Regions from separate parts of the Streptomyces sp. NPDC003036 genome, predicted to be linked through region 2. Evidence: predicted binding sites of a transcription regulator. Region 2 holds the regulator's gene; the other holds the start of a gene.
The links. The regulator HrcA, encoded in region 2, represses chaperone genes, less so after heat shock. The targets are predictions, from matches to a motif close to TTNGCACTCNGNNNNNCNGAGTGCNAA.
Positions count from the first base shown of each region.

Region 1: the regulator HrcA is predicted to act here: its motif matches at 4,626-4,652, upstream of groES (co-chaperone GroES).

Region 1 covers NZ_JBEXNO010000003.1:239,833-246,487, forward strand. Annotated here, with positions in the region: gene tsaD (tRNA (adenosine(37)-N6)-threonylcarbamoyltransferase complex transferase subunit TsaD) at 1-446, shown strand, start outside; gene ABZX67_RS04040 (hypothetical protein) at 443-703, shown strand; gene ABZX67_RS04045 (polysaccharide deacetylase family protein) at 810-1,661, shown strand; gene ABZX67_RS04050 (hypothetical protein) at 1,708-2,346, shown strand; gene ABZX67_RS04055 (methyltransferase domain-containing protein) at 2,353-3,531, opposite strand; gene ABZX67_RS04060 (polysaccharide deacetylase family protein) at 3,641-4,573, shown strand; gene groES (co-chaperone GroES) at 4,799-5,107, shown strand; gene groL (chaperonin GroEL) at 5,224-6,655, shown strand, end outside.
Region 2 covers NZ_JBEXNO010000007.1:134,200-140,854, forward strand. Annotated here, with positions in the region: gene ABZX67_RS07645 (adenosine deaminase) at 1-354, opposite strand, end outside; gene ABZX67_RS07650 (ribonuclease Z) at 462-1,373, opposite strand; gene ABZX67_RS07655 (histidine triad nucleotide-binding protein) at 1,383-1,742, opposite strand; gene ABZX67_RS07660 (16S rRNA (uracil(1498)-N(3))-methyltransferase) at 1,827-2,567, opposite strand; gene ABZX67_RS07665 (nitronate monooxygenase) at 2,564-3,637, opposite strand; gene dnaJ (molecular chaperone DnaJ) at 3,794-4,933, opposite strand; gene hrcA (heat-inducible transcriptional repressor HrcA) at 4,933-5,949, opposite strand; gene ABZX67_RS07680 (MBL fold metallo-hydrolase) at 6,095-6,655, shown strand, end outside.

The sequences.
Region 1 (6,655 bases), on a different contig from region 2:
CGGGCCTGAAGACGGCGGTGGCCCGCTGGATCGAGGCCAAGCGCGCCGCGGGCGAGGAGGTGCCGGTCCGGGACGTGGCGGCGTCGTTCCAGGAGGCCGTCGTCGACGTCCTGACCCGCAAGGCCGTACGTGCCTGCAAGGACGAGGGCGTCGACCACCTGATGATCGGCGGCGGTGTGGCGGCCAACTCGCGGCTGCGCGCGCTGGCCGAGGAGCGGTGCGAGCGGGCCGGCATCCGGCTGCGCGTGCCCCGGCCGGGCCTGTGCACGGACAACGGCGCGATGGTCGCGGCGCTCGGCGCCGAGATGGTCGCCCGCAACCGGCCGGCCTCCGACCTGGAGCTGCCCGCGGACTCCTCCCTGCCGGTGACCGAGCCCCACGTGCCCGGGAACGGCCACAGCCATGACCACGTCCACGAGATCAGCAAGGACAACCTCTACTCATGACCGCGGTCACCCTCATGTGGGAGGCCCGCGCCGCCGAGGGACGCGGCCCGGAGCTGCTGGCGTGGGCGCGGGCGGCCGAGCTCGCCGCCGTACCGCGGCGCCGGGAGACCTTCACGGCGCCGGGCGACCGGGTCCTCGTCCTGACGTGGTGGGACGCGCCGTACGACGCGGACCTGCCCGAACTGCCCGAGCCGCCGACGGACCTGGTGACGCGGCCGGTGCACCGCTGGCGGTTCGCGTCCCACGGGACGGACTGACACGGTCACGGACCGACACGGTCACGGCCTGACGGAACCTCCGGCCTGATTCAGCCATCAAGCAGGACGCAGCTGACGATCAGGTGTTCGGACGTGAGGTTCCAGGGTGGGGAAGTACATCGCGCGCGCGGCGGCGTTGGCCGCGGCGCTGCTCATATCGGGCTGTACGGCGTCGGGTTCCGGCTCCGGTTCCGGCTCCGCGGGGAACCCGGAGCCGGGACCGGCGCCGAGCACGACCGCCGCCGCGCCGCCGCGCCAGGCTCCGGACGCCTCGGCCGCGTACGCGAAGTGGGGCCTGAAGCCCTTCCCGGCGCCGCCGGCCCCGCCGAAGGTCAAGCCGGTGCGGACGGGCGCGGGCGGCCCCGTACCCGTCATCAGCGAGATACCGACCACCGACAAGGTCGTCTTCCTCACCTTCGACGACGGTGCCGAGAAGGACCCCGAGTTCGTCGAGATGATGCGGGAGCTGAAGGTCCCCTTCACGATGTTCCTGACGGACGCGGCCATACGCGACGACTACGCGTACTTCACGCGTCTGCGCGACCTCGGCGGCGGCACGGGCGTCGCCAACCACACGCTCACCCACCCCAACCTCCGCACCCTCGGCGCCGCCGCCCAGCAGCGCGAGATCTGCGGCCAGCAGGAGCAGCTCAAGCGGACCTACGGCACCGCCCCGCGGCTCTTCCGCCCGCCCTACGGCAACTGGAACGAGGACACCCGCGCGGCCGCCGCGCGGTGCGGCGTCGAGGCCATCGTGCTGTGGCGCGAGTCGATGCAGATCACCAACATGCAGTACCAGCGCGGCGACCGGAAGCTCCACCCCGGCGACATCGTCCTCGCCCACTTCCGCGGCCCGCAGGACCTCAAGGGCACCTCGATGACCGAGATGACGGCGAACATGCTGCGCCGCATCCAGGAGCAGGGCTTCACGGTGGCCCGCCTGGAGGACTACGTCTGACCCGGGGGCCCGGGGGCGGCGCGCGCACGGTCGCTAGCCTCGGAGCATGTCTCCACGCCGCCCCTTGCCCCCGCCCCCTCCGCCCGCGCACCTGCGCACCTGGCCCCACCGCGAGGCGCTGCTCGCCGACCGGAACCGGGCCATGGGGGAGCTGACGTGGCGCATCCTGGGCGGCAGGCGGCTGGTGCTGTTCCTGCTGACGCTGGTGGCCCTGCAGGCGGGCTGGCTGGCCGTCGGCGGATCCCTGATGTCGCTGGACGACGGCGTGGTGGACCCGCTCACGGCGGTGGCGGGCGCCCTCGGCGTCTGCGTGGGCCTCGCCGTCGTGATCCCGGCGCTCTTCGCCGTGGCCTTCGCCGTCCGCCGGGACCGCGCGGCGCGCGAACTGCTCGTCCAGTGGGCGTCCTTGGACACCGACCCGCCGCGCGACGCCGCCTTCCGGGTGCCGGTGCTGAGCCTGATCTGGTTCCTGCTCGCCTTCGCGCTGTGCGCCCCGGGCCTGTGGCTCTCCTTCGCGGTCCCCGCCTCGGCCCGCCCGGGCACCACGACGTACGCCGAGGTCGCCGCCCTCATGGGCGTCGGCCTCATCCTGTGGGTGCACGGCCTGATCGCCGTGACCAAGGCGGTGGGCCACTACCGCTGGGCGGTACGGCTCGGGGCGCGCCGCCCGGAGCCCGTGCGGTGAAGCGGCTTACGCGGGGCGGCCGATCAGCATCGTCGGCGCTCCAGCGACCCGGGTCAGGAAGACCGTCGCCGCGTTCGGGCCCTTCGGCTTCAGCTTGCGGCGGAGCTCCTCCGGTTCGACCGCCGAGCCGCGCTTCTTGACCGTCAGGTTGCCCACCTCCCGTTCGCGCAGGAGGGACTTGAGCTTCTTGACGTTGAAGGGGAGCCGGTCGGTGATCTCGTACGCGGTGGCGTACGGCGTCGGGCGCAGCTCGTCCGCCGTGATGTAGGCGATCGTCTCGTCGAGCAGCCCGCCGCCGAGCTCCTCGGCGACCTCCGCGACCAGGTGGGCGCGGATGACCGCGCCGTCGGGCTCGTACAGGTAGCGGCCGACCTCGCGGACCGGCGGGTTGGGCAGGCCGCGGCCGGTGAGGGTGTGGGGGCCCGGGAGGAGCGTGGCGGTGACCGCGCCGGGGCGGGTGCCGAACCAGAGGACGGCCTCCTTCACGTCGCCGCCGTCCGAGATCCACTCCGCCTCGGCCTCCGGCGGCACCGTCTCGTGCGGGATGCCGGGGGCGATCTTCAGCGCGGCGCGCGGCGCCTCGAGCGCCGTGCCGACGGCCCAGGACAGGGGCGGCGAGTACGCCTCGGGGTCGAACACGCGGCCCCGGCCGCCGCGCCGGGCCGGGTCCACGAAGACCGCGTCGTACGCGGAGGTGTCGACCTCCGTGACGTCCGCGCAGCGCACCTCGATCAGGTCGGCCAGGTCCAGCGCCTCGGCGTTCGCGCGGGCGGTCTCGGCGGTCAGCGGGTCCCGGTCGACGGCCAGGACCCGGATCCCGGCGCGGGCCAGCGCGATCGCGTCGCCGCCGATGCCGCAGCACAGGTCCGCGACGCCGCGTACGCCCAGCTCCCGGAAGCGCGCCGCGCGGTGGGCGCCGACGGATGCCCGTGTCGACTGCTCGACGCCGTTCGGCGTGAAGTACATCCGGTACGCGTCCGACGCGCCGAACTTCGCCACCGCCCGCTGCCGCAGCCGGGCCTGCGCGAGCGCCGCCGTGACCAGGTCGGCGGGGTGGTCCCGGCGCAGCCGGGAGGCGACGGCGAGCTCCTGGGACGGGTCGTAGTCGCGCAGGGCGGCCAGCAGGGCCTGGCCCTCGTCGGTGAGGAGCGCGGAGAAGGCGGCGAGATCGGTCACCCGCCCCATTGTGGGCCAGGTGGGCGATGGTGCGCGCGGGGCGGCGGTGTCGCCCGGGCGGCGGGGCACGGCGCTGACAGGATGCGGCGCCATGCAGCTAGTACGACAAACAGAACAAATGCCATCGGTCGCGAGGGGGAGGCGGCCCCGCCGCGCCGCCGCCGTGCTCGCCGCTCTCCTCCTCGCCGCACTCGCCGCCTGCGGTGACGCCGGCTCCGGGCGGGACGTCGCCCCCGCCGGCAAGCAGCCCGAGCCGCGGCAGGGCGGCGCCGCCGCGGCCGCCGGTCCGGCGGGCGCGCTGGCCGCGTACGTCGAGAGGGTCAAGCGCGCGCAGGCCGCCCGCGCCGTCGCCGCCCGCAAGTGGGGGCTGAAGCTCACGCCGCTGGCCGCTCCCCCGCCGCCCACGGCCGCCGAGAAGCCGAAGATCACCTTCCGTAAGGGCTTCGGCGTGGGCGACCCCACCCTGCCGCCCGTCTTCACGACCGTCCCCACCAAGGAGCGGATCGTGTTCCTCACCATCGACGACGGCGCCGAGAAGGACCCCGAGCTGGTGCGGATGATGGACGAACTCGACATCCCGTACAGCGCGTTCCTCAGCGACTACCTGGTCAGGGAGGACTACGGCTACTTCACGAAGATGCAGAGGACCGGCGTCGCCCTGCACAACCACACCCTCAACCACCGCTACATGCCCGCCCTCTCCTACGCGGAGCAGAAGCGCGAGATCTGCGGCCAGCAGGACGTCATCGAGAAGCGCTACGGCAAGCGCCCGCCGCTCTTCCGCCCGCCGTACGGCAACTACAACGCCGACACCCTGCGCGCCGCCCGGTCCTGCGGCGTCAAGGCCGTGCCCCTGTGGTCGGCCGAGGCGTTCCCCGACCACATGGAGTGGCGCGAGTGGGACCGGGACCTGCACCCCGGCGACATCATCCTCACGCACTTCCGGGGCCGGGAGGACTGGAAGGGCAGCATGCCGGACATGATCCGGTACGTCATGAACGTCGTGACGGCGAAGGGCTACGCCGTCGCGAAGCTCGAGGACTACGTATGACCGTCGACCACACCCGTCCGAGGGCGTACGGAAAACGCCGCGCCGTCGTGAATTGGCACTCCGCTTGACCGAGTGCTAACCGCGGTCATAGTCTCGGCTCTGGCACTCCCCACCGGAGAGTGCCAACACAGCGACGGGCAGGTCCGGCACCCGCGACGACGGATCCACCTGGTCGCCACCTCAGACAGTTAACCCCGTGAGATCTCCGAAGGGGGAGGTCGGATCGTGACGACCACCAGCTCCAAGGTTGCCATCAAGCCGCTCGAGGACCGTGTCGTGGTCCAGCCGCTCGACGCCGAGCAGACCACGGCCTCTGGCCTGGTCATCCCGGACACCGCGAAGGAGAAGCCCCAGGAGGGCGTCGTCCTCGCGGTGGGCCCGGGCCGCTTCGAGAACGGCGAGCGTCTGCCGCTCGACGTCAAGACCGGCGACATCGTGCTGTACAGCAAGTACGGCGGCACCGAGGTGAAGTACAACAACGAGGAGTACCTCGTCCTCTCGGCTCGCGACGTGCTCGCGATCGTCGAGAAGTAATTCACCCCGCTTCACCCGAAGCAGAGATGCTTTGAGCTGCGCCCCTGGCCGCCCCACTGACTTCACAGTGCCGGGCGACAAGGGGCGCGGTTCGTTCGAGAGGACTGACTCAGCCCATGGCGAAGATCCTGAAGTTCGACGAGGACGCCCGTCGCGCCCTCGAGCGTGGCGTCAACAAGCTCGCTGACACCGTCAAGGTGACCATCGGCCCCAAGGGCCGCAACGTCGTCATCGACAAGAAGTTCGGCGCGCCCACCATCACCAACGACGGTGTCACGATCGCCCGCGAGGTCGAGCTCGACGACCCGTACGAGAACCTCGGTGCCCAGCTGGTGAAGGAGGTGGCGACCAAGACCAACGACATCGCGGGTGACGGCACCACCACCGCCACCGTGCTGGCCCAGGCACTGGTCCGCGAGGGCCTGCGCAACGTCGCCGCCGGCGCCTCCCCGGCCGCCCTGAAGAAGGGCATCGACGCCGCGGTCAAGGCCGTCTCCGACGAGCTGCTCGCCACCGCGCGCCCGATCGACGACAAGGCCGACATCGCCGCCGTGGCCGCGCTCTCCGCGCAGGACCAGCAGGTCGGCGAGCTCATCGCCGAGGCGATGGACAAGGTCGGCAAGGACGGTGTCATCACCGTCGAGGAGTCCAACACCTTCGGCCTGGAGCTCGACTTCACCGAGGGCATGGCCTTCGACAAGGGCTACCTGTCCCCGTACATGGTGACCGACCAGGAGCGCATGGAGGCCGTCCTCGACGACCCGTACATCCTGATCCACCAGGGCAAGATCTCCGCGATCGCCGACCTGCTGCCGCTCCTCGAGAAGATCATCCAGGCCGGCTCCTCCAAGCCGCTGCTGATCATCGCCGAGGACGTCGAGGGCGAGGCCCTGTCCACGCTGGTCGTCAACAAGATCCGCGGCACCTTCAACGCGGTCGCGGTCAAGGCCCCCGGCTTCGGTGACCGCCGCAAGGCGATGCTCGGCGACATGGCCGCCCTCACCGGCGCCACCGTCGTCGCCGAGGAGGTCGGCCTCAAGCTCGACCAGGTCGGCCTGGACGTGCTCGGCACCGCGCGCCGCGTGACCGTCACCAAGGACGACACCACCATCGTCGACGGTGGCGGCAAGTCCGAGGACGTCACCGGCCGCGTGGCGCAGATCAAGGCCGAGATCGAGAGCACCGACTCCGACTGGGACCGCGAGAAGCTCCAGGAGCGCCTCGCGAAGCTGGCCGGCGGCGTGTGCGTCATCCGCGTCGGCGCCGCCACCGAGGTGGAGCTGAAGGAGCGCAAGCACCGTCTGGAGGACGCCATCTCCGCGACCCGCGCCGCGGTCGAGGAGGGCATCGTCTCCGGTGGTGGCTCCGCTCTGGTCCACGCCGTCAAGGTGCTCGACGACAACCTCGGCAAGACCGGCGACGAGGCCACCGGTGTCGCGGTCGTCCGCCGCGCCGCGGTCGAGCCGCTGCGCTGGATCGCCGAGAACGCGGGCCTCGAGGGCTACGTCATCACCGCGAAGGTGGCGGAGCTCGACAAGGGCCAGGGCT
Region 2 (6,655 bases):
GTGGTCCAGGGCCCTGGCCAGCCCCTCCACCACCGTGCCGAAGGGGATGCCGCGGCCGGTGTGCGCCTGGGGGTCGAAGAAGATCTCGGCGTGGCGCACGCCCTGCGCGGCGGCGCGCGCCAGGTAGGCGTCGGCGAGCTCGGCGAAGTCGTCGGCGGTGCGGAGCACCGCCATCAGCTCGTAGTACAGGTCCAGGAAGGACTGCAGGTCGCTGAAGAGGTACGCCTTGCGCAGCTCGTCGGTGTCGGCGTAGGGCAGCTTGACGCCGTTGCGGGCGGCGAGGGCGAAGGCGAGCTCGGGTTCGAGGGTGCCTTCGATGTGGAGGTGGAGTTCGGCTTTGGGGAGGGGTGCCATGGTGCGTGCCTCGATCACTTTCCGGGAGTCCGCGCAGCGTAACGCGCGACGTCACACGCTCAGCAGACCACACGCTCAGCAGACCACGCGCTGACCAGACCACGCGCTCAGCGGACCCCGCGCTTGGGCAGGGGCACCCGGACGAGGTCGTGGGCGACGGTCAGCTCGCCGTCGAAGCCGGCCGCGCGGGCCTGGGGTTCGAAGACGGCGGGGTCGCCGTAGCGCTGCGAGAAGTGCGTGAGCACCAGGTGCCGTACGCCCGCCTCGCGCGCCACCGAGGCCGCCTGGCCGACGGTGAGGTGGCCGTGTTCGAGGGCGAGGGACTCGTCCTCGTCGAGGAACGTCGACTCGATGACGAGCAGGTCGCTGCCCTCGGCGAGCGCGTGGACGCCGTCGCACAGCCGGGTGTCCATGATGAACGCGAACCTCTGCCCGCGCCGCACCTCGCTGACGTCCTCCAGGCGTACGCCGCCGACCTCGCCCTCGCGCTGCAGGCGGCCCACGTCCGGGCCCTTGATGCCGTGCTCGGCGAGCAGCTCGGGCAACATGCGGCGCCCGTCGGGCTCGGTCAGCCGGTAGCCGAAGGACTCGACGGGGTGCGAGAGCCGGCGCGCCTCCAGCGTGTAGGCCGGGGTCTGGGCGAGCACGCCGTCGTCGGCGACGGGGACCTGCTTCAGCCGCACGGTCTCGCGGTAGGCGGTGGCGTACCGCAGGCGGTCGAAGAAGCGCTGCCCGCTCCCCGGGTAGTGCGCGATGACGGGGTGCGGGACCTTGTCGAGGTTGATGCGCTGGATGACGCCGGCGAGGCCGAGGGAGTGGTCGCCGTGGAAGTGCGTGACGCAGATCCGGTTGATGTCGTGCGCGGCGACCCCGGCGCGCAGCATCTGGCGCTGCGTGCCCTCGCCGGGGTCGAAGAGCAGGCCCTCGCCGTCCCAGCGCAGGAAGTAGCCGTTGTGGTTGCGGTGGCGTGTGGGCACCTGGCTGGCGGTGCCCAGCACGACGAGTTCACGGACCGACATCGACGCCGATTACCCGGGGGGCCAGTTGAGGCCGCGGCCGCCGAGGACGTGGGCGTGCGCGTGCCAGACGGTCTGCCCGGCGCCGGTGCCGGTGTTGAAGACGATGCGGTAGCCGGTGGAGTCGACCTTCTCCTGCGCGGCGACCTCACCGGCCTCGCGCAGCACGTCGGCGGCGATCTCGGGCGCTGCGGCCGCGAGCGCGGCGGCGTCGCGGTGGTGCGCCTTGGGGATCACCAGGACGTGGGTGGGCGCCTGCGGGTTGATGTCGCGGAAGGCGACGGTGGTCTCGCTCTCACGCACGATCGTGGCCGGGACCTCCCCCGACACGATCTTGCAGAACAGACAGTCGCTCTGCGGCTCTCCGGCCATGCTCCGGCCCCTTCTCGAATCGGATCGTCACCATCGGATCATCACTATCGGATCGTCACTACGGACGCAGCTTATCCGCGACGATCACGACCAGCGGCCGGTCCTCCCCAGGAGCAGCGCCGTGGCGGCCGTCCCCGCGGTGGAGGTGCGCAGCACGCTGCGCCCCAGCCGGTACGGCCGCGCCCCCGCCTCCGCGAAGGCGGCCAGCTCGTCGGGCGACACACCGCCCTCGGGTCCGACCACGAGGACGATCTCGCCGGTCGCGGGCAGTTCCGCGGTGGCCAGCGGCTCGGCGCCCTCCTCGTGCAGGACGGCCGCGAAGGCGGCGGCGGCGAGCAGCTGCGCGACCTGCTTGGTCGACGCGGCTTCGGCCACCTCCGGGAAGCGCAGGCGGCGCGACTGCTTGCCGGCCTCCCGGGCGGTGGCGCGCCACTTGGCGAGGGACTTGGCGCCCCGCTCGCCCTTCCACTGGGTGATGCAGCGGGACGCGGCCCACGGGACGATCGCGTCGACGCCGGTCTCGGTCATGGTTTCGACGGCGAGCTCGCCGCGGTCGCCCTTGGGCAGGGCCTGTACGACGGTGATCCGAGGGCTCGGCTCGGGCTCGGCCCGTACCTCGCTCACCGCCACGTCGAGGCGGTCCTTGCCCTCGACGGCGGCGACGGTGCCGTACACGCCGGTACCGGCGCCGTCGGTCAGGACGATCTCCTCGCCGACGCGCAGGCGCCGTACGGAGACGGCGTGCCGCCCCTCGGGCCCGTCGAGGGTCACCGTCCCGCCGGTGGTCCGGTCCAGGTGCTCGACGACGAAGACGGGCGCGGTCATGCGGGCCCCCGCAGCGCGAGCATGGCCGCCGCGGCCTGGAGCTCGGTGTTGAGCACCTCGACCAGCTGGGCGGCGGGCAGCTCGCGGGCGAGCCGGTGGCCCTGGCCCGCCCACAGCGCCATGCCCTGCGGGTCGCCGGCGGCGGCCGCGGCCTTGCGCAGGCCGCTGGTCAGGTGGTGCACCTCGGGGTACGCGGCCGGGGCGTACGGCCCGTGCTCCCGCATGAACCGGTTCACCAGCCCGCGCGCGGGCCGCCCCGAGAAGGCCCGGGTCAGCTCGGTGCGGGTGAACAGCGGGTTCGTCATGGCCTGCTTGTGCAGGGCGTTCGCGCCCGACTCGGGGCAGACCAGGAACGCCGTGCCGAGCTGCGCGGCGGACGCGCCCGCCGCGAGGACGGCCGCGATCTGGCTGCCGCGCATCAGCCCGCCGGCGGCGATCATCGGTATCTGCACGGCCTCGCGGACCTGCGCGATCAGCGCGAGCAGCCCGGTCCCGCACGCGTCCGTCTCCGGATCGTCGCGGTGCGTCCCCTGGTGTCCGCCGGCTTCCACGCCCTGGACGCAGACGGCGTCGGCGCCCGCGTACTGCGCGGCCTGCGCCTCCTCGGGCGACGTCACGGTCACGACGGTGTACGTCCCGACGCGCGCGAACGCGTCGAGGGTCTCGCGGGTCGGGCACCCGAAGGTGAACGACACCACCGGCACCGGGTCGTCGAGCAGGATCGCCAGCTTGGCCTCGTAGCCGTCGTCACGCCCGGCGTCCGGGTCGCCGAGCGGCGTGTCGTACCAGTTGGCCTCCCCGGCCAGCTGGTGCCGGTACACGTCGACGGCGGCGGCGTCGGCGTGCCCGGGCTGCGGCATGAAGAGGTTCACCCCGAAGGCCCGCGAGGTCATCCCCCGGACCTGTGTGACCTCCTGGTACATGCCGTCGGCCGTTTTGTACCCGGCGGCGAGGAACCCGAGCCCGCCCGCCTCGGACACGGCGGCGACGAGCTGCGGGCAGGAGGCACCACCCGCCATGGGTGCCTGCACGATCGGGTACCGGCAGAGATCGGTCAGTGCGGAGGACATGCACGCATGGTGTCACGCCACCGGTCCGCCACCGAATCCCACCTGCCCCCGCATCCCCGCACCGGCCCGCCGGGGTGCCTTCCGGGGGCTGTCCCCCTCAAGAATGCCGAAACCGGGGGCGCGAGGCCCCCGGTTTCGGCAACGGCTCACCTACGGTTAGCGCCCGTTGAACGCGTCCTTCAGACGCGAGAACAGTCCCTGCTGCCCCGGCTGGAACTGGCCCGTCGGCCGCTCCTCGCCCCGCAGCTTCGCCAGCTCCCGCAGCAGCCGCTCCTGCTCCGCGTCGAGCTTCGACGGCGTCTGGACCTCGACGTGCACGATGAGGTCGCCGCGTCCGCCGCCGCGCAGGTGCGTGACGCCGCGTCCGTGCAGCGGGATCGACTGGCCCGACTGCGTACCGGGACGGATGTCGACCTCCTCCATCCCGTCCAGCGTCTCCAGCGGCACCTTGGTGCCGAGCGCGCCCGCCGTCATCGGGATCGTCACCGTGCAGTGCAGGTCGTCCCCGCGCCGCTGGAAGACCGCGTGCGGCAGCTCGTGGATCTCGACGTACAGGTCGCCGGCGGGGCCGCCGCCCGGGCCGACCTCGCCCTCGCCCGCCAGCTGGATGCGGGTGCCGTTGTCGACACCGGCCGGGATCTTGACCGTGAGCGTACGGCGGGACCGTACGCGCCCGTCGCCGGCGCACTCGGGGCACGGCGTCGGCACCACGGTGCCGAAGCCCTGGCACTGGGGGCACGGGCGGGACGTCATGACCTGGCCCAGGAAGGACCGGGTCACCTGGGAAACCTCACCGCGGCCGCGGCACATGTCACAGGTCTGCGCCGACGTACCGGGCGCGGCGCCCTCACCGGAGCACGTCGTGCAGACGACGGCGGTGTCGACCTGGATGTCCTTCGTCGTACCGAAGGCGGCCTCGTTGAGGTCGATCTCCAGCCGGATCATCGCGTCCTGGCCGCGCCGGGTCCGCGAGCGCGGGCCGCGCTGGGACGCCGTGCCGAAGAAGGCGTCCATGATGTCGGAGAAGTTGCCGAAGCCGCCCGCGCCGAAGCCGGCGCCCGCGCCCGCGCCGCCGGAGGCGGACAGGGGGTCGCCGCCGAGGTCGTAGACCTGCTTCTTCTGCGGGTCCGACAGCACCTCGTAGGCGGCGTTGATCTCCTTGAACCGCTCCTGCGTCTTCGGATCGGGATTGACGTCCGGGTGCAGCTCGCGCGCGAGCCGCCGGAACGCCTTCTTGATCTCGTCCTGGGACGCGTCGCGGCGTACGCCGAGTACGGCGTAATAGTCCGTGGCCACTACGACTCCGCCAGGATCTGTCCGACGTAACGTGCCACTGCGCGTACCGCTCCCATCGTTCCGGGGTAGTCCATGCGGGTCGGTCCGACCACGCCGAGTTTGGCGACTGCCTCGTCGCCCGAACCGTAGCCGACCGCGACGACGGACGTGGAGTTCAGCCCCTCATGGGCGTTCTCGTGCCCGATGCGTACGGTCATCGCCGAGTCCTTGGCCTCGCCGAGCAGCTTCAGGAGCACCACCTGCTCCTCCAGCGCCTCCAGCACCGGCCGGATCGTCAGCGGGAAGTCGTGCCCGAAGCGGGTCAGATTGGCGGTGCCGCCGATCATCAGCCGCTCCTCGGTCTCCTCCACCAGCGTCTCCAGCAGCGTGGCCAGCACCGTGGAGACGGTCCCGCGGTCCTCCACCTCGAAGGACTCGGGGAGGTCCTGCACCAGCTGGGGCACGTCGGTGAAGCGCCGTCCCACGACACGGCTGTTCAGCCGCGCCCGCAGGTCGGCCACGGACTGCTCGCCGAACGGCGCGGGGCAGTCCACCATGCGCTGCTCCACCCGGCCCGTGTCCGTGATCAGCACCAGCATCAACCGGGCCGGGGCCAGCGACAGCAGCTCCACGTGCCGCACGGTGGAGCGCGTGAGGGACGGGTACTGGACGACCGCGACCTGCCGGGTCAGCTGCGCCAGCAGCCGCACCGTACGGCCGACGACGTCGTCCAGGTCCACCGCGCCGTCCAGGAAGTTCTGGATCGCGCGGCGCTCGGGAGTCGACAGCGGCTTGACGCCCGCGAGCTTGTCCACGAAGAGCCGGTAGCCCTTGTCCGTGGGGATGCGGCCCGCGCTGGTGTGGGGCTGGGCGATGAAGCCCTCCTCCTCCAGCACCGCCATGTCGTTGCGCACGGTGGCCGGCGAGACGCCGAGGTTGTGGCGCTCCGTCAGCGCCTTGGAGCCGACGGGCTCCTCGGTGCCGACGTAGTCCTGGACGATGGCGCGCAGCACCTCGAGTCTGCGTTCGCTGAGCATCGCGCGCACCTCCAGCTGGCTTCGGTTACTCGGTGTCCATTGGCACTCGCCGGGTCCGAGTGCCAGGTACCACCCGGCCAGTGTACGGCGCCGGGGTACGCCCCTAGCAAGGGCGGCGGTCACCGTACCGCGCTAGCGTCGCGGTATGGACGTCGACTGGGAGGACCTGGGATGGGAGCGGCTCGCCGAGGGAGTGGGCCGTCGGCGGCTGCCCGTCTGGGACGCCACGACCGCCCTCGTGGCCGGTGATGACGCGGCGCTGCTCTTCGACACGGGCGCCACGCTCCGGGAGGGCGCGGAGATCCGGGCGCAGGCCCAGAAGCTGCTCGGGGGCGGGCGGAGGGTGACGCATATCGCACTCAGCCACCCCCATTTCGATCATGTGCTGGGGACGGCGGCGTTCGCGGGGGCGGAGGTGTTCGGCGCGGTGGGCGTCGACACGCTGCTGGCACGTGAACGGGACGATCTGCGGACGGACGCGATCCGCCACGGGGTGGCGGCCGGGGAGGCCGTCGAGGCGGTGGACGTGCTGGTCCTGCCGCATCACCTGGTGACCGGCGAGTGGACGCTCGACCTGGGCGGGAAGCAGGTGCTGCTGGCCAACGTGGGGCCCGGCCACACCGGCCACGATCTGGTGCTCCTGGTGCCCGGCGAGCCGGAGGTGGTCTTCTGCGGCGACCTCGTGGAGGAGTCGGGCGACCCGCAG